Regions from separate parts of the Rhodobium gokarnense genome, predicted to be linked through region 2. Evidence: predicted binding sites of a transcription regulator. Region 2 holds the regulator's gene; each other region holds the start of a gene.

Region 1 (7,559 bases), 110 kb from region 2:
GGCCACCTTGATCTGGGCGGCGAGCGAATCGAGCCTCAGGGCGAGCTTGGGATCGCCGACCATGGCGATCACCTCGCCGGCCTTCACTGCCTGGCCCTCGTCGACGCTGAGGGTCGCCACCGTGCCGCCGATGCGGGCCCGGCCGGGCACCGTGTCGATCGGGCGCACCTCGGCATAAACCGTCTTCAGATCGACCACGTCGACCCGCTCGACGTTGAATTCGGTTTCGGCCCGGGCCGCGCCGGCCGCCATCGGGACGGCAAGAAGTCCGGCCGCCAGAGCCCACCGCATTGTCCGTTTCATGAAATCCACCTGTCGCTGCCGCCGCGGCGGCCAATCCAGCATATTAGTTGTTTCTTATATAGAGCACCGGAACCCGAAAACTCAAGGGCCGAGTTTGACGACGAACTCGCGGCCGCCGAAGCCATGCACCGAATCGCCGGCCCGGACCGTGACGCTGTCGATGCCGGCCGGCAGTTTTACGCCGCTGAGGCTGCGAGTAAAGGGCTGCTCGTTCACGTGTGGATGGTGGAGGGTCCGTGTCGCGAGCACCGTTCCCTTGGGGCCGAGGACCTGCCATTTGTCGGCATAGTGGTCCCAGCCCTCGTCGGCATGGCGGACGGTGACGCGGAAGGTCCAGGTGCCGGACGGATCCCTGGAGGCTTCTGCGGCGACGACGTCGGCCTCGCCGGCGGCCGCGGCACTGGGCGACAGGAGGATTGCCGCTGTAAGCCCGAACGCCAGGGCCACGGCCGAGGCGCAGCGGTTGGGCTTCAAAAATGCCGGGGCTGGCCGTTCGGTCATGGCGCTTTTTCCGAAAAGTCGTTGCGGCCCGCCGTTGAACCTTTGTAATCGGAGGGCGTTAGAAACAGGACGGTGCGTTTCGGCCGGCCGAAACGCTCCAAACCAATGGTAGCAGGGAACGGGCGCCGCGAGGCGCCGGTGCCAACGCACAAATCGTCACGAACGCGCGAGGACGGGACCGATGGCCGCACACGGATCGAAGACAGTCATCTATGCGGCCCTTGCCGGCAATTTCCTGATCGCCGTCACCAAGTTCGGCGCCGCCGCCTTCACCGGCTCCTCGGCGATGCTGTCGGAGGGCATCCATTCCCTCGTCGACACCGGCAACCAGGGGCTTCTGCTCTACGGCATGAAGAACGCCAGCCAGCCGGCCGACGAGGAACACCCGTTCGGCTATGGCGTGGAGCTCTATTTCTGGGCCTTCGTCGTCGCCATCCTGATCTTCGCGGTCGGCTCGGGCGTCTCCATCTACGAGGGCATCTCCAAGGTGCTCGAGCCGCACCCGGTCAGCAATCCGCTGGTCAACTTCATCGTCCTCGGGCTTGCCTTCGCCTTCGAGGCGGTCGCCTGGTGGGTGGCGCTCAGGGAATTCCGCTCCACCAAGGGCAAGCGCAGCTATATCGAGGCGGTGCACGAGTCCAAGGACCCGACGGTCTTCACCGTGCTCTTTGAGGATTCCGCGGCGATGCTCGGCCTCCTCGTCGCCTTCCTCGGCCTCGTCGGCATGCAATACACCGGCTGGCTCTGGCTCGACGGCGCCGCCTCCATCGTCATTGGCATCATCCTGGCCGGCACCGCCTTCCTGCTCGCCTTCGAGACCAAGGGCCTCCTGATCGGCGAGGCCGCCGACCCGCAGACCGTCGCCGCCATCGAGCGCATCGTGGAGGCCAATCCGACGGTGGAACAGGTCAACGAGATCCGCACCCTGCACCGCGGGCCGAACGACGTGCTCCTGGCGCTCTCCGTCGATTTCGAGAACACGCTGACGGTCGGCAAGGTGGAGGAAGCGGTCTATGCCATGGAGATCGCGATCCGCGAGGCGTTCCCGGTGATCCGCCGGGTCTTCATCGAGGTCCAGGCGCGCCAGCACCACGAAAAGATGCTCGCCGCGGAACTGGCCGAGGGCGGCATTGAAGGCATGACGCTGGGGACGCCGGAGGGCGATGACGGGGCCGGAGAAGACGGATCAAACGCCGCGGGGTAAGATGCCGACGCGACGGGCAGCGGCGCATCCGCGTCTTGACCTATCTCCCAAAGGAGTATCCGGCCGATTTGCCGCGCTCGCTGCACTTGCCCACACATGACGCGGGATGCTTTTGCCCCCCTTGTCCCACGCACTCCGCGTCACCCCGGGCGGAGCGAAGCGGAGACCCGGGGCCTATTGCCCACATCGAAACGGTATGCCGTCGCGGGTCGTGATCCGGCCGAGAACCGCGCCAATGCCAGTCCCGCCAGCCGGCGGCATACCGCGTTGAGGCGGGCAATAGGCCCCGGCTCGGGGCCGGGGTGACGGCATTCTTTCTGGCGAGCGAACGTGTTCTTGCCCCGAGGGCGGCGAAACGGGCCGTCTTCTTGAGGGAGCAAAGGAGGGGCAGTGGCAAGACCACACCGTGCGAAAGCTATCCGGACGGCGCCCCTGCCCCTGCCCGTCCGCCGGCAACGCCTTTAGAACGGGATTTCGTCGTCGAAATCGTCACGCTGGGGGCGCGAGGGGGCGTTGCCGCCACCGCGGTCCATCGGGCTGGAGCGGCCGAAGTCGGAGCCGCCGGAGCCGCTGTCGGCGAAGTCGCCGCCGCCGCCGCTGCGGCCGTCGAGCATCGTCAGCGTGGAATTGAAGCCCTGCAGCACGATCTCGGTGGTCCAGCGCTTCTGGCCCGACTGGTCTTCCCATTCCCGGGTCTGAAGCTGGCCTTCCAGATAGACCTTGGAGCCCTTCTTGAGATACTGCTCGGCGATCCGGCACAGGCCCTCGCTGAAGATCACCACCCGATGCCATTCGGTGCGCTCACGGCGCTCGTTGGTGTTGCGGTCGCGCCAGGACTCGCTGGTGGCGATGCGCAGATTGACCACCGGACGCCCGTCCTGCGTCCGGCGCACCTCCGGATCGGCGCCGAGATTGCCGATCAGGATGACCTTGTTGACCGATCCAGCCATTGTTCTTTCCAGTACTGAAATATGTGTCCGTCTTTGCCGCACAGCCTAACGGGCGCCCGGCGCCGGGGCCAGCGGGGCAGCGCCCTTTCCACAGGCGAGTCGGGCCGTCATCGGCCGTCGCTGTCGCGTTCCTTTTTTGTTCTTTGTACCGTAGAACAGGGCATGTGGCAAGTTCAACCCCGTCCATCGCCAATGAAATCCCCGAAATCCGGCGAATTTGGAGGGTCCTCTCGCGGAATGCCATCCTCGGCCGCCCCCTTGGCAGCGACGCATGTTCATTGTATGTTCCAAGCGTCCTTAACGCCGACTCGCAAGCTTTATACAAATGCTACAGGCCGCCGATCCGGTCGCGCGCGGCGCGTGGCGTAATCCTCTTGTTGCGCGGCTGCGCTTCTGGCCTATATCGCGTTAGGATCGGGCGCCTGTCGCCGGCCCGATCCGCCTACCCAAACCGACCGGGCCGCCAATGACCGCCGATGCGGGCGGCAGGACCTCCGTTTTCGCCGGACTGCCGGCGCCCGAACCGTTCCCCAAGGCACGGAAGACCCGATGACGACCAAATATCTCTCCATTCGCGGCGCCCGCGAGCACAATCTGAAGAATGTCGACCTCGACATTCCGCGCGACCAGCTCGTCGTCATGACCGGGCTCTCCGGCTCCGGCAAGTCGTCGCTCGCCTTCGACACCATCTATGCGGAGGGCCAGCGGCGCTATGTGGAGAGCCTCTCGGCCTATGCGCGCCAGTTCCTGGAGATGATGCAGAAGCCCGACGTCGACCAGATCGACGGGCTGTCGCCGGCGATCTCCATCGAGCAGAAGACGACCTCGCGCAATCCGCGCTCCACCGTCGGCACGGTGACGGAGATCTACGACTATCTGCGCCTCCTGTTCGCGCGCGTCGGCATCCCCTATTCGCCGGCGACGGGCCTGCCGATCGAGAGCCAGACCGTCAGCCAGATGGTCGACCGCATCCTCGCCCTGCCGGAGCGCACCCGGCTCTATCTCACCGCGCCGATCGTGCGCGGACGCAAGGGCGAGTACCGCAAGGAGCTGGCGGAGCTGCAGAAGAAGGGCTTCCAGCGGGTCAAGATCGACGGCACCTTCTACGAGATCGCCGAGGCCCCTGCCCTCGACAAAAAGTTCAAGCACGACATCGACGTCGTCGTCGACCGCATCGTCGTTGCCGGCGACATCGCCAGCCGGCTGGCGGACTCGCTTGAAACCGCGCTCGGCCTTGCCGACGGGCTGGCGGTCGCCGAATTCGCCGACGAGACGGAGGACAAGGGCGCGCCGAAGAGGCTGGTGTTTTCGGAAAAATTCGCCTGTCCGGTCTCCGGTTTCACCATCGCCGAGATCGAGCCGCGCCTGTTCTCCTTCAACAATCCGTTCGGCGCCTGTCCGACCTGCGACGGCCTCGGCACGACGCTGGAGTTCGAGGCGGACCTGGTCGTTCCCGACACCTCGCTCTCCCTGCGCGAGGGCGCGGTGCTTCCCTGGGCCAAGACCGGCAACACCTCGCCCTATTACACCCAGACCTTCGAGGCGATCTGCCGGCAGTTCAAGGTGTCGATGGCAACGCCCTGGCGCGAGCTGCCGGATGAGGTGAAGAACGTCATCCTGCACGGCTCGGGCAAGACGCCGATCACCTTCGTCTATGACGACGGGCTTAGGCGCTACCAGACCAACAAGCCGTTCGAGGGCGTCATCGGTAATATCGAGCGGCGCTGGCGGGAGACGGAATCCGCCTGGGTCCGCGAGGAGCTGTCGCGGTTCCAGTCCGACCATCCGTGCGAGGCCTGCGGCGGTAACCGGCTGAAGCCGGAGGCGCTCGCCGTCAAGATCGACGGGCGGCATATCGGCGAGGTGACGGCGATGTCGATCCGCCGCGCCGCAGAATGGGCCGAGACCCTGCCGGACGGCCTCACCGACAAGCAGAACGAGATCGCCTACCGGATCCTGAAGGAGATCCGCGAGCGCCTGCGCTTCCTCGTCGATGTCGGCCTCGACTATCTGACCCTTGCCCGGGCGTCGGGCACGCTATCCGGCGGCGAGAGCCAGCGCATCCGGCTCGCCTCGCAGATTGGCTCGGGCCTCACCGGCGTCCTCTACGTGCTCGACGAGCCCTCCATCGGCCTCCACCAGCGCGACAACGCCCGCCTGCTGGAGACGCTGAAGCACCTGCGCGATCTCGGCAACACCGTCATCGTCGTGGAGCACGACGAGGATGCCATCCACACCGCCGACTATGTCTTCGACATGGGTCCCGGCGCCGGCGTCCATGGCGGCCGGGTGGTCTCGCACGGCACGCCGGAGGAGATCGTCGCCGATCCGGCCTCGCTCACAGGCCAGTATCTCTCCGGCGCGCTGGAAGTGCCGCTGCCTTCCGTCCACCGCAAGCTGCCGAAGAAAAAGCGGCTGAAGCTGATCGGCGCGCGCGGCAACAACCTCAAGGGCGTCACCGCGGAAATCCCGCTCGGCACCTTCACCTGCATTACGGGCGTTTCCGGCTCCGGCAAGTCGACGCTGCTCATCGACACCCTGTTCAAGGCCGCGGCCCGGCGCATCTCCGGCGCCCGCGAGCAGCCGGCGCCGCACGAGGCCTTCGAGGGTCTGGAATTCCTCGACAAGGTCATCGACATCGACCAGTCGCCGATCGGCCGCACGCCGCGCTCCAACCCGGCGACCTATACCGGCGCGTTCACGCCGATCCGCGAATGGTTCGCCGGCCTGCCGGAGGCCAAGGCCCGCGGCTACGCGCCGGGGCGCTTTTCCTTCAACGTCAAGGGCGGGCGCTGCGAGGCCTGCCAGGGCGACGGCGTCATCAAGATCGAGATGCACTTCCTGCCCGACGTTTACGTCACCTGCGACGTCTGCAAGGGCCGGCGCTACAACCGCGAGACGCTGGAGGTCCAGTTCAAGGGCAAGTCGATCGCCGACGTCCTCGACATGACGGTGGAGGAAGGCGCGGAGTTCTTTTCCGCCGTCCCCGCCATCCGCGACCGGCTGCGCACCCTTTCCCGCGTCGGCCTCGACTACATCCACATCGGCCAGCAGGCGACGACGCTGTCGGGCGGCGAGGCGCAACGGGTCAAGCTCTCCAAGGAGCTGTCGCGGCGGGCAACGGGCCGCACGCTCTACATCCTCGACGAGCCGACCACGGGCCTGCATTTCCACGACGTCGCCAAACTCCTGGAAGTGCTGCACGAACTGGTCGACCAAGGCAACACGGTGGTCGTCATCGAGCACAATCTGGAGGTCATCAAGACGGCCGACTGGATCGTCGACCTCGGCCCGGAGGGCGGCGACGGCGGCGGCGAGATCATCGCCACCGGCCGGCCGGAGGACATCGTTGCCGAGCCCCGCAGCCATACCGGCCGGTTCCTGAAGGACGTGCTGGCCCGGCACGACCGGACCAAGAAGTCGACGGCGGCGGAATAAGCGCTCTTACGGAGGCGCCGTGGGCCGTCGGTGGCCTATGATGCCCCCAGAGGCATTCTTGGGCGCATACCCGCGCGGCGGAGCGATTTGCCGCGCCAAGCCTCCGAAGGCGGCAGAAATGCTGTGAGGGCTCGCCTGAGCCGCTCCTGCCGTTGCACGGGCAAAGGCCGCGCCGTACCGAAAGGGCCCGCCACAATGACCTTTGCGCTCCGTCTTGCCGGCTGTCCTCTCACAGCCGCTTCTGCCGTTCTCGGCGCCCTCCTCGTCTCGGCGCCGGCGGCGGCTGCGGATCCGGCGGACTGCGACGCGCCCCAGGTGGGCGACGACCTGCGCCACTGCTCCTTCAAGGGGCGCCAGCTCATCGGCGTCGACCTGCATGGCGCCGACCTTTCCGGCGTCGATTTCGGCAATGCCGTGATGACCGGCTGCGACCTCACCGGCGCCAATCTGAAAGGCGCCGATTTCAAATGGGCCAATCTCAGCCATTGCCGCTTGAAGCGGGCGGACATGTCCGGCGCCGACCTCTTCCACACCAGGCTCGACTATGCCGACATGACCGGCGCGACGCTGCACAAGGCCTTCATGTTCGGCACCGACCTCAACTACGCCCGGCTCGACGATGCGGACCTTTCCGGCGCCAACATGAAGGACGTGCTGATGGAGGCGACGCGGTTCCGCCGCGCCGACCTTTCCGGCGTCTACATGCTGCGCGGCGTCGTCATCGGCTCCGACTTCCGCTGGGCCAGGCTCGTCGGCACCGACATGACCGGGGCGAGCGCCGAGGAGGTCAATTTCTCCGGCGCCGACCTTTCCGGCACCAAGCTGTCGGGGGCGCAGCTCATCTCCGCCGCCTTCGTCGGGGCGCGGCTGTCCAATGTCGACTTCCGGAATGCCACTTTCGAGGACACCGATTTTCGCGGCGCGGTCGACCTGCCCGAATCCGTCGCAAAGCGGCTGAGCGAGCGCTGGCGAGCGAACTGAACGCCTCTTTCAACGGCATCCGGGGGGCATTCGGGAGGCTTTCAAGGCCATTCAGGGGTTGTTCCGGGGGCATTCGCGGCCAAAAAGCGCAAAAAAACCACTTTGCCGCACCGGATTCCTTACCAAAATCTTTATTGACAAAGCCTAGTTTTTGATCGGTTTTTTGCTGGGGTCAAAAGCTG
Region 2 (7,559 bases):
GATCGGCGATGTCGAGCGAGTCATGGTAGAAGGCCGAAAGCGCGCCGACCGTGCCGACCATGACCGCCATCGGATGGGCGTCGCGGCGGAAGCCGGAGAAGAACCGCGACATCTGCTCGTGGATCATCGTGTGGTAGGTGATCCGGTGGACGAAGTTCTCCTTCTGCGCGAAGGTCGGCAGTTCGCCGTAGAGCAGCAGGTAGCAGGCCTCCAAAAAATCGCCCTGGTCGGCGAGCTGCTCGATCGGATAGCCGCGATAGAGCAGCGTGCCCTCGTCGCCGTCGATATAGGTGATCTCAGAGGAGCAGGCCCCGGTGGAGGTGAAGCCCGGGTCGTAGGTGAAGCAACGGGTGTCTTTGTAGAGATTGGTAATGTCTATGACATCCGGGCCGATCGAGCCCTCATGGATCGGCAGGGAATACTCGTTCTCGCCGAGCGTAAGTTTTGCTTGTTTTTCGTTCATTCACACAATCCCTTCGTCAAAAACCCGGCCGTCGGGCGCATGGCGTCGGCGGTCAACCCCAACCGGCCGTCGCCGGACGCGCACATGCGGGCACAGCTTGTCGGGAATGCGTATCCGATTTGACATAATGCCGCAAGCACGGGGGCGCCGTGCTTTCGCATATGCGAAAAAGACAAACTGAAGGGCGTGCCCGGATTTCTGCGATGTTTTGTGGCGTTTTGGTGTCTCAGGCCGCCTGATCTCGCAGGCGCAGAAGGCTCTCCTCCTTGCCGAGCACGGCAAGCACGTCGAAGATGCCCGGCGAGGTGCCGCGGCCCGTCAGCGCCGCCCGCAAGGGCTGGGCGACCTTGCCGAGTTTCAGCTCTTCGCGTTCGGCAAAGGCGCGCACGACCGCCTCGCAGCCCTCCGCGCTCCACGGCTCGACGCTTTCCAGTTCCGGCACCAGCCCGGCAAGCACGTCGCGGGCCTCGTCGGAGAGGATTTTCGCTGCTTTGTCGTCGAGGTCGAGCGGCCGCTCCGCGAAGAGGAACTGGGAGCCGTCAATGAGTTCCAGGAGCGTCTTTGCGCGCTCCTTGAGGCCGGGCATAGCCGCCAGCAACTGCGCCTTCGTCGCCTCGTCGAGCTTTGCCGCGAGCGCCGGCCCGCCCTCCAGATGGGGGAGGAGATCGACGATAGCGTTCAGCAGGTCGCCGTCATCGGTGGTGCGCATGTAGTGGCCGTTGAGGTTTTCCAGCTTGGCGAAATCGAACCGCGCCGGCGACTTGCCGATGGCCTCCAGTCCGAACCAGGAGACCATCTCCTCGGTCGAGAAGATCTCGTCGTCGCCATGGCTCCAGCCGAGCCGGGCGAGATAGTTGCGCATCGCCGCCGGCAGATAGCCCATCTCGCGATAGGCATCGACGCCGAGCGCGCCGTGGCGCTTGGAAAGTTTCGCCCCGTCCGGCCCGTGGATCAGCGGGATGTGTGCGAATTCCGGTACGTCCCAGCCCATCGCCCTGTAGATCAGTGTCTGGCGCGCGGCATTGGTCAAATGGTCGTCGCCGCGGATGATGTGGGTGATCTCCATGTCGTGGTCGTCGACGACGACGGAGAGCATGTAGGTCGGCGAGCCGTCCGACCTCAGGACGACGAAATCGTCGAGGTCCTTGTTCGGGAAGGTCACCCGGCCCTGGACGTGGTCCTCGACCACCGTGTCGCCGTCGAGCGGCGCCTTGATGCGCACAACGAACGGCGCGTCGGCCGGCGCCTCGCTCGCATCCCGGTCGCGCCAGCGCCCGTCATAGCGCGGCGGCCGGCCCTCGGCGCGGGCCTTCTCGCGCATTTCCGCCAGCTCTTCCGGTGTGGTGTAGCAGCGATAGGCATGGCCCGATGCGATCAGCGCCTCGGCGACCTCCCGGTGCCGGTCGGCGCGCTCATATTGCGAGATCGCCTCGCCATCCCAGTCGATGCCGAGCCAGGTGAGACCGTCGAGGATCGCCGCGACCGCCGCATCCGTGGAGCGCTCGCGGTCCGTGTCTTCGATCCTGAGCAGCATCCGGCCGCCATTCGCCTTGGCATAAAGCCAGTTGAAGAGCGCCGTGCGGGCGCCGCCGATATGCAGGAAGCCGGTCGGCGAGGGGGCGAAGCGGGTGATGACGGGCGAAACCATGAATTGCGTGCCTTTGCCGGTTCAACGGGAATCCGGCTCTGCGCCGGCGGCGATGGTGTAGCATGGCCCGATCGCGGACTGAAGACGAGCCGGACGGGGATGTCGGAGCGGCACGAACGCGGAGAAACGGACGAGCAAAAGACCGGCCGGGGCGCAGCAGACGTCCGGCGGCGGCGGAGACTCGGCCGTTATCGCGGGCCGGGCCGACCCCTTTGGCGCGGCCGGATTGCGGCGCGGTTGGACGTCGCAAGGCTCTGGCTCGGCGCACGGTTCCTGAATGAGATCGAGGCGGGCCGGGGGTTCTTGTGGCTGCCGGTCGGCATGGCCGTCGGCATTGGCATCTATTTCTCGCTGCCGCGCGAGCCGATGCTCTTTGCGCTCGCCGGCCTCGCTCTCGCCGCGGTGCTCGTCGCCCGCCGCCTCAGGGAAAGGCCTTTCGGGTTTCCGATCGCCGCACTCATTGCCGCCATGGCGGCCGGCCTCGTCATCGCCAAGGCGCGCACGGAGCTGGTCGCCGCGCCCCGGCTCGACCGGGAGATGACCGCCACGGTCATCGGCTGGGTGGAGGAGGCGGAGGAGGCAAGCGGCGGCCTGCGGCTCCTCATCCGGGTCTCCTCGATTTCCGATGTCTCCAGCCCCGACCAGCCGGACCGGGTGCGGATGTCGGTCCGCCATACCGGAGACATTCGGCTGCGCGCCGGCGATGGCGTCTCGGTGCGCGGCCGCCTTCGCCCGCCGCGCGGGCCCCCGATCCCCGGCGGCTACGATTTCGCACGGGCGCAGTATTTCGCAGGCATCGGCGCCACCGGCTTTGCCTATGGCGCCCCGAAACCGGCGGGGCCGGGGCTCGGCCCGCCGCCCTGGGACCTGAAGGCGAGGGCAATCCTCAACGGTGCGCGCGGCGCGGTCGCCGCCCGCATCCGCGACGTCCTTTCCGGCGATACCGGGGCCGTTGCCAGCGCGCTCATCGTCGGTCAGCGCCGCGGCATTTCGGAGGAGACGACCGAGGCGCTCCGGACCGCGGGGCTCGCCCACATCCTCGCCATCTCGGGCCTCCATATGGCGCTCGTCGCCGGCACCGTTTTCGGCGTGGTGCGCGGGCTCCTGGCGCTCTTTCCCGGGATCGCGCTCCGCCACCCGGTGCGCCAATGGGCGGCCCTGACGGCGCTTGGGGCCGGCGCCGTTTATCTAGGCCTGTCGGGGGCCGGAATCGCCACCCAGCGCGCCTTCGTCATGGCGGCGATCGTCTTTGCCGCGATCCTTGCCGGACGGCCGGCGTTGACCATGCGATCGGTGGCCGTCGCCGCGCTCATCGTCATGGTCTTGGCGCCGGAGGTCGTCGTCGGGCCCAGCTTCCAGATGTCCTTTGCCGCCGTCGTCGCCTTGATCGCCGCCTACGAGACCCTGTCGGAACGGCGCAATGCGACTGCCTTCGAGCGGCGCGGGATCGCCGGCCTCGCGTTAAAGACCCTCGGTTTTTATGTCGGCGGGCTGGCGCTCACCTCACTGATCGCCGGCCTTGCGACGGCACCCTATGCCGTCTTTCATTTCCAGAGGCTGGCGCCGCTCGGGCTCGTCGCCAATCTCGCCGCCATGCCGCTGGTCGCCTTCGTGGTGATGCCGCTCGGCGTCCTGTCGCTGATCGCCATCCCGTTCGGGCTCGACCCGCTCGTCCTGCCGGCCATGGGCTGGGGCATCGACCGGGTCATCGGCATCGCCGATTGGGTGGCGGCGGCCACCGGAACCGGATCGATCGTCGGCCGGGTGCCCGGCGTCGCCGTCCTTTCCGCAACGGCCGGCCTTCTCTGGCTGGCGCTCTGGAAGACCCGGCTCCGCCTCTTCGGCCTTGCCGGCATTGGCCTCGGGATGGCGCTGGCGCCCCTTGCCGCAACTCCGCACCTTCTCATTTCCGACGACGGCCGGCTGGTGGCGCTCCGCGGTCCCGGCGGAACCCTCCGCTTCGCGCCGGATACCAGGAACGATTTTGTGGTCGGCACCTGGCTGCGCGCCGACGGCGATCCGCGCCCAGTGGACGATCCGTCGCTCGTCGCAGGTGTTCTCTGCGACGACCTCGGCTGTGTTCTGGAAGGGGCAGAGAGGCAGGTCGGAATTTCGGGCAGGGGGCCGCCGACAAAGGAAGCCGCAGAACGATCCGGAGCACCGGCGTCGAATTGGGGTCAGGAGGCAACAGAACGGCAATACCCCAATGGCACCGGCCCACCAGAGGGTAGCCTCGCGGCGAATGACACGGGGGAAAGAGCCACCGCAAACGGCTCGGACTTGGCGCCGCAGCATCCGGAAACGACTGCCCCCGCCCGGCCGCCGCCGTCCGCTGTGACCGACCTTGCCGCCATCGTCGCCAAGGACCGTGCCCGCCAATTCTGGCGCATCGCTTTGGTGCGCCGGTCCCTCGCCTTTGCCGAGGACTGCCACGCCGCGGACATCATCATTGCGTCCTTCGCGGCGCCGAAAGACTGCGCCAGGCACGCCCTCGTCTTCGACCGGGCTGCACTTGCCCGCACCGGCGCGACCGCGATTACCTTCACCGGCGACGGGGACGCGCCCATCAGCATAGAGACGGCACTGTCAAAACTCCGCCGTCCCTGGCATCCGCCGGCACCACCTGAGCGGCGCTGACCGATGCCCGAAGCTCAGTAGCTCCGGAACAGGCCGACGAGCCTGCCCTGGATGCGCACCCGGTCGGGTCCGAAGATGCGGGTTTCATAGGCCGGATTGGCGGCCTCCAGGGCAATGGACGCGCCCTTGCGCCGCAGCCGTTTCAGAGTCGCTTCCTCCTCGTCGACGAGGGCGACGATGATGTCGCCGCTATTGGCCGTGTCGGCGCGCCGGATCACCACCGTGTCGCCGTCCAGGATGCCGGCCTCGATCATGGAGTCGCCTCGCACTTCCAGCGCGTAGTGCTCCCCGGCCCCGAGAAGGTCGGCCGGGACCGGAACGGAATGGGTGCGGTGCTGGATCGCCTCGATCGGGGTGCCGGCGGCGATGCGGCCCATCACGGGAATGGTGACCGAGCGGGCGTCGCTGTCGCCGGCCGGCTTGGCTGCGGCGGGCGCGCGACCCAGCGAGCCCTCGATGACGCTTGGATGAAAGCCTTTGCCGCGGCCGCTGGAAGCGAGACTGGGGGCGACCGACTCCGGCAGCTTGATGACTTCCAGCGCCCGCGCCCGGTTGGGCAGCCGGCGGATGAAGCCGCGTTCTTCCAGCGCCGTGATCAGCCTGTGGATGCCCGATTTGGAGCGAAGGTCGAGCGCCTCCTTCATTTCGTCGAACGACGGCGGGACCCCGGATTCCTTCAAACGTTCGTGAATGAACATCAACAGCTCGTACTGTTTCGGCGTCAGCATCGGTCGAACTCCGCAAGGTCCAAAGCGTGGTACAAACCACGAACGAAACATACACGTTCTATATGTGTTCCGCAACGGTTAAAAAATCGCTGATCTCGGGGAATTGCCCGAAAAGACGGTGTGTTCGGGCATCGCTCGCGGGCATTCGCGGGCAAGGGGATTCGCTTGCCCGTCAACGGCGACCGGCGCCTGGTGATGCAATTGGACGACAGTGCGGCGGCAAGCGCGCCCGAACCTGCAAACTTATTGCATTCAGAAACGAATTCCTTACACAGTTGCGGCTCGCTGGTGGGCGGCGGAAATCAGACGAATCGAGGCAGACAGACGGATGGCAAAGACGGTCCTGCGCAACATCGGAACGGCCGGGCTCCTGGTTGGAATCTTCACCATGGTCCCCGGCGGGCCGGTCCATGCCCAGAGCTTCCTCGACCGCCTGTTCAACCCGAAATATTACAAGGAAGACCGACAGAAGCCGGAGCCGGAGCGCAAGAAGGTGAAGGTGCGGATCAGTTCGCCGCGCTACTACACCTACAAGCCGGACAGCCAGCAGCTTTTTTCCTTTTCGGAACTGACGAAGGTGCCGGAGCGCGCGCCGGCACCGCTGGCGACCCTGCCGGAAGGGCCGGCGGCCGCGCCGGCGCTCCCCGGCGACGAAGCGTTGTCACTCCCGCCCGAGACGTCCGCGCCCGTCGAGACGGAAGCATCGGCCGTTCCGACCGAGGACATGGCCGCCCCGGAAGCGAATGCCGAGGACCTGACGGAAGCCGCGATTGACGACGCCGGTGATGCCGCTTTGCCGGAGACGACCGAGACCATCGGTGCGGCGGATGGCGTTGAAACGGCGCCGCTGCCGGACGTCGAGGCGGACGCTGCCGACACCATTTCCGAGGACGTGCCGGCGGCCGAGGCCGCCGATGCCGCGCCCGTCGACATGAGCGATCCGGGTGTCGCGCTCCTTGCCGCCGCCGCCGCTCTGAGGGGCGACGACGCCGCGTCCGGCGAGACCGTCGCGGCGCCGGCGGCCGTCGCGGAAGCCGATCCGGCGGCCGAAATCGGTCCCGCTGCCGATGCGGACGCCGCTGGCGAAACGCCGCTCGCCGCCGAGCTTGAGCCGGCCGCAACGCAGGCTGGCCCCGTTGCCGATGCCACCCCCACCGGGAGCGACGGCGTCGATACGGAACCGACCGGCTCGACCGTGACCGCAGCACCGGTCGAGACCGCGTCCCCGGCGATCGCCGAAGCGGTCCGTCCGGCCGACTTCGATGCCGCGCGTCCGCTGCTTGCCGACTTCAAGCTGCGTACGCTGCCGGAAGTGGCCAAGGCCATGAAGGCGCACTACGCCGAGGCTGAGCATTTCCTCTGGGTCGACGCGGACGGCGTCAACGAGAAGGCCGAGGCCGCGCTCGCGGCGCTGGCCAAGGCCGACCGCTTCGGCCTGCTGCCGGACGACTATGCGGTCGAGCTTCCGAACCTTGCGGAAAACGCCGACGAAGAAGCGCGCGAGCGCGAGTTGCTGCGCTTTGAATTCGCGCTGACCTCCAAGGTCCTGCTCTATGTGCTGGACGCCGAACGCGGCCGGGTCGACCCCAACCGCATCTCCGGCTACCACGACCTGCCGCGCAAGAAAGTCGACCTTGAAGCCGCGCTTGCGGACATCGAGGGAAGCGATGACGTCTCGACGGCAATCGCCTCGCACCACCCGGACAACGACACGTTCCGGGCGATGGTCGAAAAGCTCGCCGCCCTTCGTGCCGCCGACGAGGCGACGCGCGTCGAGATCGACCCGACCCTGCTCCTGAAGCCGGGTCAGTCGAGCGAGGAAGTCGCCAACATCGTCGCCGCGATCAAGGCTGAGGGTTCCGAGGAGCTTGCCGAAAATCACGCCGCGACGCTCGCCGCCTATGACGGCGGGCCGGACTACACGCCGGAGCTCGTCGCCCTCGTCAAGGACTACCAGAAGGAGCGCAAGCTGACGGTCGACGGCATCGTCGGGCCGAGCACCGTGCGCTCGCTGGTCGGCGTCAGCAATGCGGCCAAGATCGAGAAGATCGAGCTGGCGATGGAGCGTCTGCGCTGGCTGCCG
Region 3 (7,559 bases), on a different contig from region 2:
ATCTCGCGAGCGCCTTCGAAGGCGCCTGACGGCCGGACAGGGCAGGCATGCGGCCATGGACAAACGGGCCGCAAGCGCACATATCAACGAACGACTGACTGCCCTCCCCAGGAGCTTTCCGAAAAATGCCGCTCACCGTCGCCTTCCAGATGGATCACATCTCCGGCATCAAGATCGCCGGCGATTCCACCTTCGCCCTGATGCTGGAGGCCGAGGCCCGCGGCCATCGCCTCTATCACTACACGGTCGACAGCATGGCCATGTGGGACGGCAAGGTGACGGCGGTGGCCGAGCCGGTCTCGGTGCGCGATGTCGCCGGCGACCACTACACGCTGGGCGCCGGCGAGCGCGTGGAACTGTCGTCCTTCGACGTCATCCACATGCGCCAGGACCCGCCCTTCGACCTTGCCTATATCTCCGCCACCCACATGTTGGAGCGCATCCACCCGGAAACGCTCGTCGTCAACGATCCGGTCGAGGTCCGCAATGCGCCCGAAAAGCTGTTCGTCGTCGATTTCGCCGACCTGATGCCGCCGACGCTGATCACCCGCGACCGCGGCGCCATCAAGGCGTTCCGCGAGGAGCACGGCGAGGTCGTCATCAAGCCGCTCTACGGCCATGGCGGCAACGCCGTCTTCCGGCTCCATCCCGACGACCAGAATTACGGCTCGCTGATCAGCCTTTTCGAGGGCCTTTATCCGGAGCCCTGGGTGATCCAGCGCTACCTCACCGAGGTCCGCGCCGGCGACAAGCGCATCCTCCTCGTCGACGGCGAATTCGCCGGCGCCGTCAACCGCATCCCGGCCGCCGACGACCTGCGCTCCAACATGGTGCAGGGCGGCCAGGCGGCGGCCACCGAGCTGACGCCGCGCGAGCGCGAGATCTGCGAGCGCCTTGGCCCGGAACTGAAGAAGCGCGGCCTCATCTTCGTCGGCATCGACGTCATCGGCGATTACCTGACGGAGATCAACGTTACCTCCCCGACGGGCATCCGCTCGGTGCAAAAACTCTCCGGCATCGACGTCGCCGCCAAGATCTGGGATTCCATAGAGAAACGCCGCGGCTGACGCGGTTCCGATAGACTGCAGTCCGGACAGATTGAATCCCGTTTATTCCGCGAATCCGATTCTTCGGAAATCGGCTTTTTGCGCCGCGCTTAGACGCCAATAAGCCCCTTAGCAAACGATAACGCCAGCGCCACGGTGACGACGGCGATCACCGTGGAAACGAGGATCGCGGCCGAGACCCGCCTGGCGCCGACGCCATATTGCTCAGCGATGACGAAGACGTTGCCGGCGACCGGCATTGCCGCGACCACCGTGCCGACCGCGACCGTTTCTGCCGAAAGCCCGAACCCCGACAGCATGAAATAGGCAACGACCGGATGGACGATGAGCTTCAAGAGGCTCATCAGCGCGATGCCGGGAAGATCACCGCGAAGCCGGCGTCCGGCGAGTGACAGGCCGAGGGCAAAGAGCGCGGTCGGTCCGGCCGCCGCGCCGAGGAATTCCACGAACCACTCGAGCGCGGACGGGACGCCGATGCCGGTGGCTGATAGCAGCACGCCGGCAACGATGGAGACGAGGAACGGGTTGAACACCATCCCACGCGCCACCCGCTGTGCCGTCGCCGAAAGCTCCGTGCCGCCGCGCGAGACCTCGATGAGGCCGATGGAGAGCGGGATGAGGACGACGAGATCGATGATGAGGGCGGCGGCGACCGAGCCGATGCCGCCCGGTCCGAATGCAACCAGGACAAGCGGCAGGGCGAGGAAACCCACATTGCCGACGGCCGATGCCTGGCCGGAGATCGCCGCGCTGGCAAGCCCCTTCATGCCGGCGAACCGCGCCCCGAGGGCGCCGAGGGCGAACAGCAGGACCCCCGCGCTGATCCAGGCGGCAAGGAATTGAGCGTCGAGGAGCACGGTGACCGGCTGCCTGGCCAGCGCGCCGATGATCAGCGCCGGCATCGAGAAATAGAAGACGAAGGTGTTGAGATGCGGGATGCCGGCCGGCGGGATCAGCCGCCGCGCCCCGGCGAGATAGCCGAGCCCGATCACCGCAAAGAACGGCACCGTCAGGCCGAAAAAAACCTCCACCGAACCGTTCTCCCTCCGCCTTGTCTGCCGCCCGCCCTTCGCCTATCGCGTGTTTTCGCCGCCGCGGTCAAGGCGCGGATTATGGGCGTCTTGCGGCCCGCGCGCGGCCGCCGTCCGCCTCCGATCCGGATTTGTTCTCTTATTGTTCTTGACTTCCCGGAAAGGTTGTGTCTGAGTTGTAAAAGGGAAGGGTGAGGCGATGGTCAGTCACGTCACGACGGTAGCGTTTCAGGGGATCGAGGCGGTCCCTGTCGACGTCCAGGTGCAGATCGGGCCGGGCGTCGTCGCCTTCACCATCGTCGGCCTGCCGGACAAGGCGGTCGCCGAAAGCCGGGAGAGGGTGCGCTCCGCGCTGATCGCCTCCGGACTCGCCTTGCCGGCAAAGCGCATCACCGTCAATCTCGCCCCCGCCGACCTGCCGAAGGAGGGCAGCCACTACGACCTTCCCATCGCGCTCTGCCTGATGGCGGCGATGGGCGCCGTGCCGGCCGACCAGCTCGCCGGCTTTTCCGTGCTGGGCGAACTCGCCCTCGACGGCACCATCACGCCGGTCGCCGGCGTGCTGCCGGCAGCGATCGGCGCCAACGGGGCCGGCAAGGGGCTGATCTGCCCGGCCGAAAGCGGTCCCGAGGCGGCCTGGGCGAGTGCCGACATGGAGATCGTCGCCGCCCGCAGCCTCATCGGCCTTGCCAACCACTTCAAGGGAACCCAGGTGCTCTCCCGCCCGGAGCCGAGGATTCGCTCTGCGGGCGCCCCACTGCCCGACCTTGCCGACATCAAGGGCCAGGAGAGTGCCAAGCGGGCCCTCGAAGTCGCCGCCGCCGGCGGCCACAATCTTTTGATGATCGGCCCGCCCGGCGCCGGCAAGTCGATGCTCGCCGCGCGGCTGCCGTCCCTGCTGCCGCCGCTCCAGCCGCGAGAACTGCTGGAAGTGGCGATGATCAACTCCATCGCCGGCAGCCTTTCCGACGGAAGGCTGTCGACGGCGCGCCCGTTCCGCGCGCCGCACCATTCGGCCTCCATGGCCGCGCTCGTCGGCGGCGGGCTCAGGGCCCGGCCCGGCGAGGTCTCGCTCGCCCATAACGGCGTGCTCTTCCTCGACGAGCTGCCGGAGTTCACGCCCCAGGTGCTCGATTCGCTGCGCCAGCCCTTGGAGACCGGCGAGACGGTGATCGCCCGCGCCAACCACCGGGTCACCTATCCCTCGCGCTTCCAGTTGATCGCCGCCATGAACCCCTGCCGCTGCGGCTATGCCGGCGAGCCGGGCCACACCTGCCGGCGCGGCGCCCGCTGCGCCGCCGACTACCAGGCGCGCATCTCCGGCCCGCTGATCGACCGCATCGATTTGCGCATCGAGGTGCCCGCCGTCACTGCCGGCGATCTCATCGCCCCCGCGCCGTCGGAGCCCTCCGCCGCCGTCGCCGAACGCGTCGCCGCCGCCCGCGACATCCAGCGCGAGCGCTTTGCCGATCTCGGCCTTGCCGTCTCCACCAACGCCCAGTGTGCACCCTCCGCCATCGAGCGCATCGCCGAGCCCGATGCCGGCGGCCGCACGCTTCTCGGCGAGGCAGCGGACGCCTTCCACCTGTCGGCCCGCGGCTACCACCGGGTCCTGAAGCTCGCCCGCACCCTTGCCGACCTCGACGGATCGCCCTCTGTCGGCCGCATCCACCTCGCCGAAGCGCTCAGCTATCGTGGCGCCGCAACGGCCCTCGCCAGCGCCGCCTGAGCCGGCCGGCACGATCCCGCCGCCTGCCATATCCCGCAGAAGTGCAGGCATTTCCGTCGCTGTTCTATTGCGTCAAGCCTTTCGCAATGCTCTGCCGGCATACTCCGGATCAGGACGTCGGTGCGCAAGACGTCCGCCCGCGTTCCGGAGTACCCCATGCCCCTGCCGCTCTTTGCCGTCGACGACGAAAAGACCGCGCCCCGTCCGCGCCGCATTGCGGCGACCGTCGTGCCCGTCCTCGCCTTCGCTGCGGCCCTGCTCTTCGTCCTCGCGGCCATCTTCGTCGCGACGCCGGTCGCGCCGCCCGCGGTCTTCGTCGTCCTTGCCGCGATCGCCGGCACCGTCGGCGGCATCCGCCTCGTCACCCCGAAGCTCGATGCCCTCTCGGCGAGCCGCCGCGAGACGCTGCAGGACGCGAAACTTCTCAGGGAGCGCGTCGAAAGCCTTGCCGACGAGGTCTGGGGCCTGCGCGAGGACCTGGAGCGCCACCGCAGCGTCATCGACACCGTCGGCGACGTCGTCATCCGCCGCGACGGCGCCGGCCGCATCGTCTTCGTCAACGACGTCTTCGCCCGCACCTTCGGCATAGATGCCGAGGCCGCCATCGGCGGCCCGCTGGAACTGCTGCCCCAGGCGGAGGAAAAGCACGAGACCCTGCAGGACGGCGAGCGCCGGGTGAAGCTGGCGACCGTCGCCGGCCCGCGCTGGTTCACCTGGATCGACGCGCCGGTGCGCTCGCCCGACGGCCAGCCGCTGCTGCAGTCGGTGATCCGCGACGTCACCGAGGCGATCGAGGCGGAGCGCGCCCTCATCGTCGCCCGCGACCAGGCCGAGGCCGCCAACCGCGCCAAGTCCCGCTTCGTCGCCATGGTGAGCCACGAAATCCGCACGCCCCTCAACGGCATTCTCGGCATGGCCGGCCTCCTGATGGACACCAAACTCACCGCCGAGCAGACCACCTACGCCCGCGCCGTGCGCACCTCCGGCGACGCGCTCCTGTCGCTGATCGACGACGTGCTGGACTTTTCCAAGATCGAGGCCGGCCGGCTCGACCTCGCTCCCGCCGAAACTGACATCCGCGGCTTGGTCGAGGAGCTTGCCGAACTCGTCGCGCCGCGCGCGCAGGCCAAGGGCATCGAAATCGCCACCCACATTGCGCCGGACGTGCCGGCGCGCGCCATGCTGGATGCCGCGCGGCTGCGCCAGGTGCTCCTCAACCTTGCCGGCAACGCCGTCAAATTCACCGAGATCGGCGGCGTCGCCATCGAGGTCTCCGCCGGCCGTGCGGCGGGCGAGGACAGCGCGCAAATCCGCATCTCCGTGCGCGATACCGGCATCGGCATGTCGCCGGAACAGACGGCCCGTGTCTTCAAGGAATTCGAGCAGGCCGACCACGGGCCCAGCCGGCGCTTCGGCGGCACCGGCCTCGGCCTTGCCATCTCGCGCCGCCTCGTCGGGCTGATGGGCGGGCGCATTTCGGTGGAAAGCGCGCTCGGCCACGGCTCGACCTTTTCCTTCGCGCTGACCGTACCGGTGGTGGAGGCAGCCCGGCCCGGCCGCGACCTTTCCGGCATCCGCGTCGCCATCCTCGCCGATGGCCCGGTCGAAGGCCCGATGATGGCAAAGAGCCTCAACGACCTCGGCGCCGCCATCATCGAAGGCGGCGACCCGGCGGCCTTCGCCGCGGTGTCCGGTATCGACGTCGTCCTCATCGATGCGGCCTGTCGCGATGGCATCGAAGCAGCGCTCGCCGGACTGAAGCGGGCCGGCATCGAGGCCCCCACGGTCGTCCTCCTTGCCCCGACGGAGCGGCCCGACCTGCCGAAATACCGGGCCGCCGGCGCCGGCGCCTATCTCGTCAAGCCGATTCGCGCCGGCTCTCTGGCCAAGATCGTCGGCGGCCTTGCCCGCGGCGAGGCCGATGTCGGCATGATGGCGGAGGAGGCGGCAGCGGGCGCGCCGGCCGCCCGGCGCCGCCTCGACGTCCTCCTTGCCGAGGACAACGAGATCAACCAGCTCCTGACCCGCGCGGGCCTGGAACGCCTCGGCCACAGCGTCACCGCGGTCGACAATGGCGAGGCGGCCGTTACGGCCCTGGAGGCCGCGATTGCCGGAACCGGGACGCCCGTCGATCTGGTGCTCATGGACCTCCACATGCCGGGCATCGACGGCTTCGAGGCGATCCGGCGCATCCGCGCCCTGGAGGCCGCAGCGGGCGCCGCGCGCCGTCCGATCCTGGCGCTGACGGCCGACACCATGGCCGAGACGGAGGAGGCCTGCCGCGCCGCCGGTGCCGATCGCCGCCTCATCAAGCCGCTCGACAGCGACCGCCTCGCCGAGGCGATCGCCGCCGAGATCGACCGCGACCGGGCGCTCGGCCAGACCGGCTGACCACGGCAAAATACAGCGTATGCATCTTCAGGATACGGTGCATACGATAAGACTTCGGATCGCTTCCTGGCTCCGTGGTCGCGACCCGCTGCGACCGGTCGTCGGCAATAATGACCTGTCCACCTACATGGAAAAATCGCGCCGCGATTCCGCCCGGCCTTGCCCCGGTCGCAGGCGGCTTATGCGCGGTTTCTGGGCCCGGATGCATCAAAAGACCGCAGTGTGATTCGCATTTGCGGCAAGGGGCGATGTCGGGAATGCTTCGCCATTGCATCCGTTTCCGCTATCATATCATTGTCATACAAGCGTCGGAAAACTATCGTTTAGCTGTCGTCCTACGACCGTAGGCCGGAGAATTCGGAATGCGGCAGCCATCATTGCGAGGGAGAGGCCGTCGATGAAGTATCGCAATCGGCGGCAGAAAAGAGGCCAGATGAAGGGCTCCGACAAACAGCCGCAACGCGGCGGCGCACGACGTTTCACACCGATCGGAAAGCGGCCGGTCACCGGCAACCGATGGATCCCGGGGCTGCGCAGCCCGACCGGGCGCATCCTGCCGGCGGCCCGCGCCGCGGCGGCGCCGACGCTCGGCCAGATCGGTTCGCTGGAGGTGCGCCTGGCGCGCTCCTGGCGCGAGATCAAGATCGCCCAGCAGCTTCGCTACCACGTCTTCTACGAGGAGATGTCGGCCGTTGCCGACGCCCAGACGCTGGCGACACGGCGCGACAGCGACAGCTTCGACAATTTCTGCGACCACCTTCTGGTGCTCGACCACGACATCAAGGTCAAGACCAATGCGCTCGGCCGCAAGAAGCCGCAGATCGTCGGTACCTACCGCCTGCTGCGCCAGGAAGTGGCGGAGATGCATGGCGGCTTCTACACCGCCGACGAATTCGACATGCAGCCGCTGCTCGACCGCAAGCCGGACCTCAACTTCATGGAGCTCGGCCGCTCCTGCGTCCTGAAGCCCTACCGCAACAAACGCACCATGGAGCTGCTCTGGCACGGCATCTGGGCCTATGTCCTGATGAACAAGATCGACGCCATGATCGGCTGTGCCAGCCTGGAAGGCACCGATCCGAACCGGCTCGCCCTGCCGCTCTCCTTCCTGCACCACAATTTCCTGGCGCCGGAGGAATGGCGGGTCCGCGCGCTGGGTGAGCGCTACACGGAGATGAACCGGATCCCCAAGGACGAGCTCGACGGCCGCGCCGCGCTGCACGCCCTGCCGCCGCTCATCAAGGGCTATCTCCGCCTCGGCGCGATGATCGGCGACGGCGCGGTGATCGACCACCAGTTCGGCACCGTCGACGCCCTCATCATCATGCCCGTCTCCGAACT

What was found. The regulator LexA, encoded in region 2, represses DNA repair genes until DNA is damaged. The targets are predictions, from matches to a motif close to TGTTCNNNNTGTGTTCNG.
Region 1: a site for LexA is predicted at 3,085-3,102, ahead of M2319_RS17800 (single-stranded DNA-binding protein). Genes of this name have one in related genera too.
Region 3: a site for LexA is predicted at 2,231-2,248, ahead of M2319_RS22320 (YifB family Mg chelatase-like AAA ATPase). Genes of this name have one in related genera too.

What each region holds. Positions count from the first base shown of each region.
Region 1 is NZ_JAOQNS010000011.1:110,680-118,238, reverse strand. It holds gene M2319_RS17815 (efflux RND transporter periplasmic adaptor subunit) at 1-303, opposite strand, end outside; gene M2319_RS17810 (hypothetical protein) at 385-804, opposite strand; gene M2319_RS17805 (cation diffusion facilitator family transporter) at 986-2,008, shown strand; gene M2319_RS17800 (single-stranded DNA-binding protein) at 2,470-2,958, opposite strand; gene uvrA (excinuclease ABC subunit UvrA) at 3,508-6,396, shown strand; gene M2319_RS17790 (pentapeptide repeat-containing protein) at 6,592-7,377, shown strand.
Region 2 is NZ_JAOQNS010000011.1:1,408-8,966, forward strand. It holds gene gltA (citrate synthase) at 1-463, opposite strand, end outside; gene gltX (glutamate--tRNA ligase) at 690-2,111, opposite strand; gene M2319_RS17330 (ComEC/Rec2 family competence protein) at 2,349-4,748, shown strand; gene lexA (transcriptional repressor LexA) at 4,763-5,476, opposite strand; gene M2319_RS17340 (L,D-transpeptidase family protein) at 5,805-7,559, shown strand, end outside.
Region 3 is NZ_JAOQNS010000019.1:9,179-16,737, forward strand. It holds gene M2319_RS22305 (YraN family protein) at 1-29, shown strand, start outside; gene gshB (glutathione synthase) at 126-1,067, shown strand; gene M2319_RS22315 (AEC family transporter) at 1,157-2,098, opposite strand; gene M2319_RS22320 (YifB family Mg chelatase-like AAA ATPase) at 2,298-3,827, shown strand; gene M2319_RS22325 (PAS domain-containing hybrid sensor histidine kinase/response regulator) at 3,984-6,218, shown strand; gene M2319_RS22330 (GNAT family N-acetyltransferase) at 6,616-7,559, shown strand, end outside.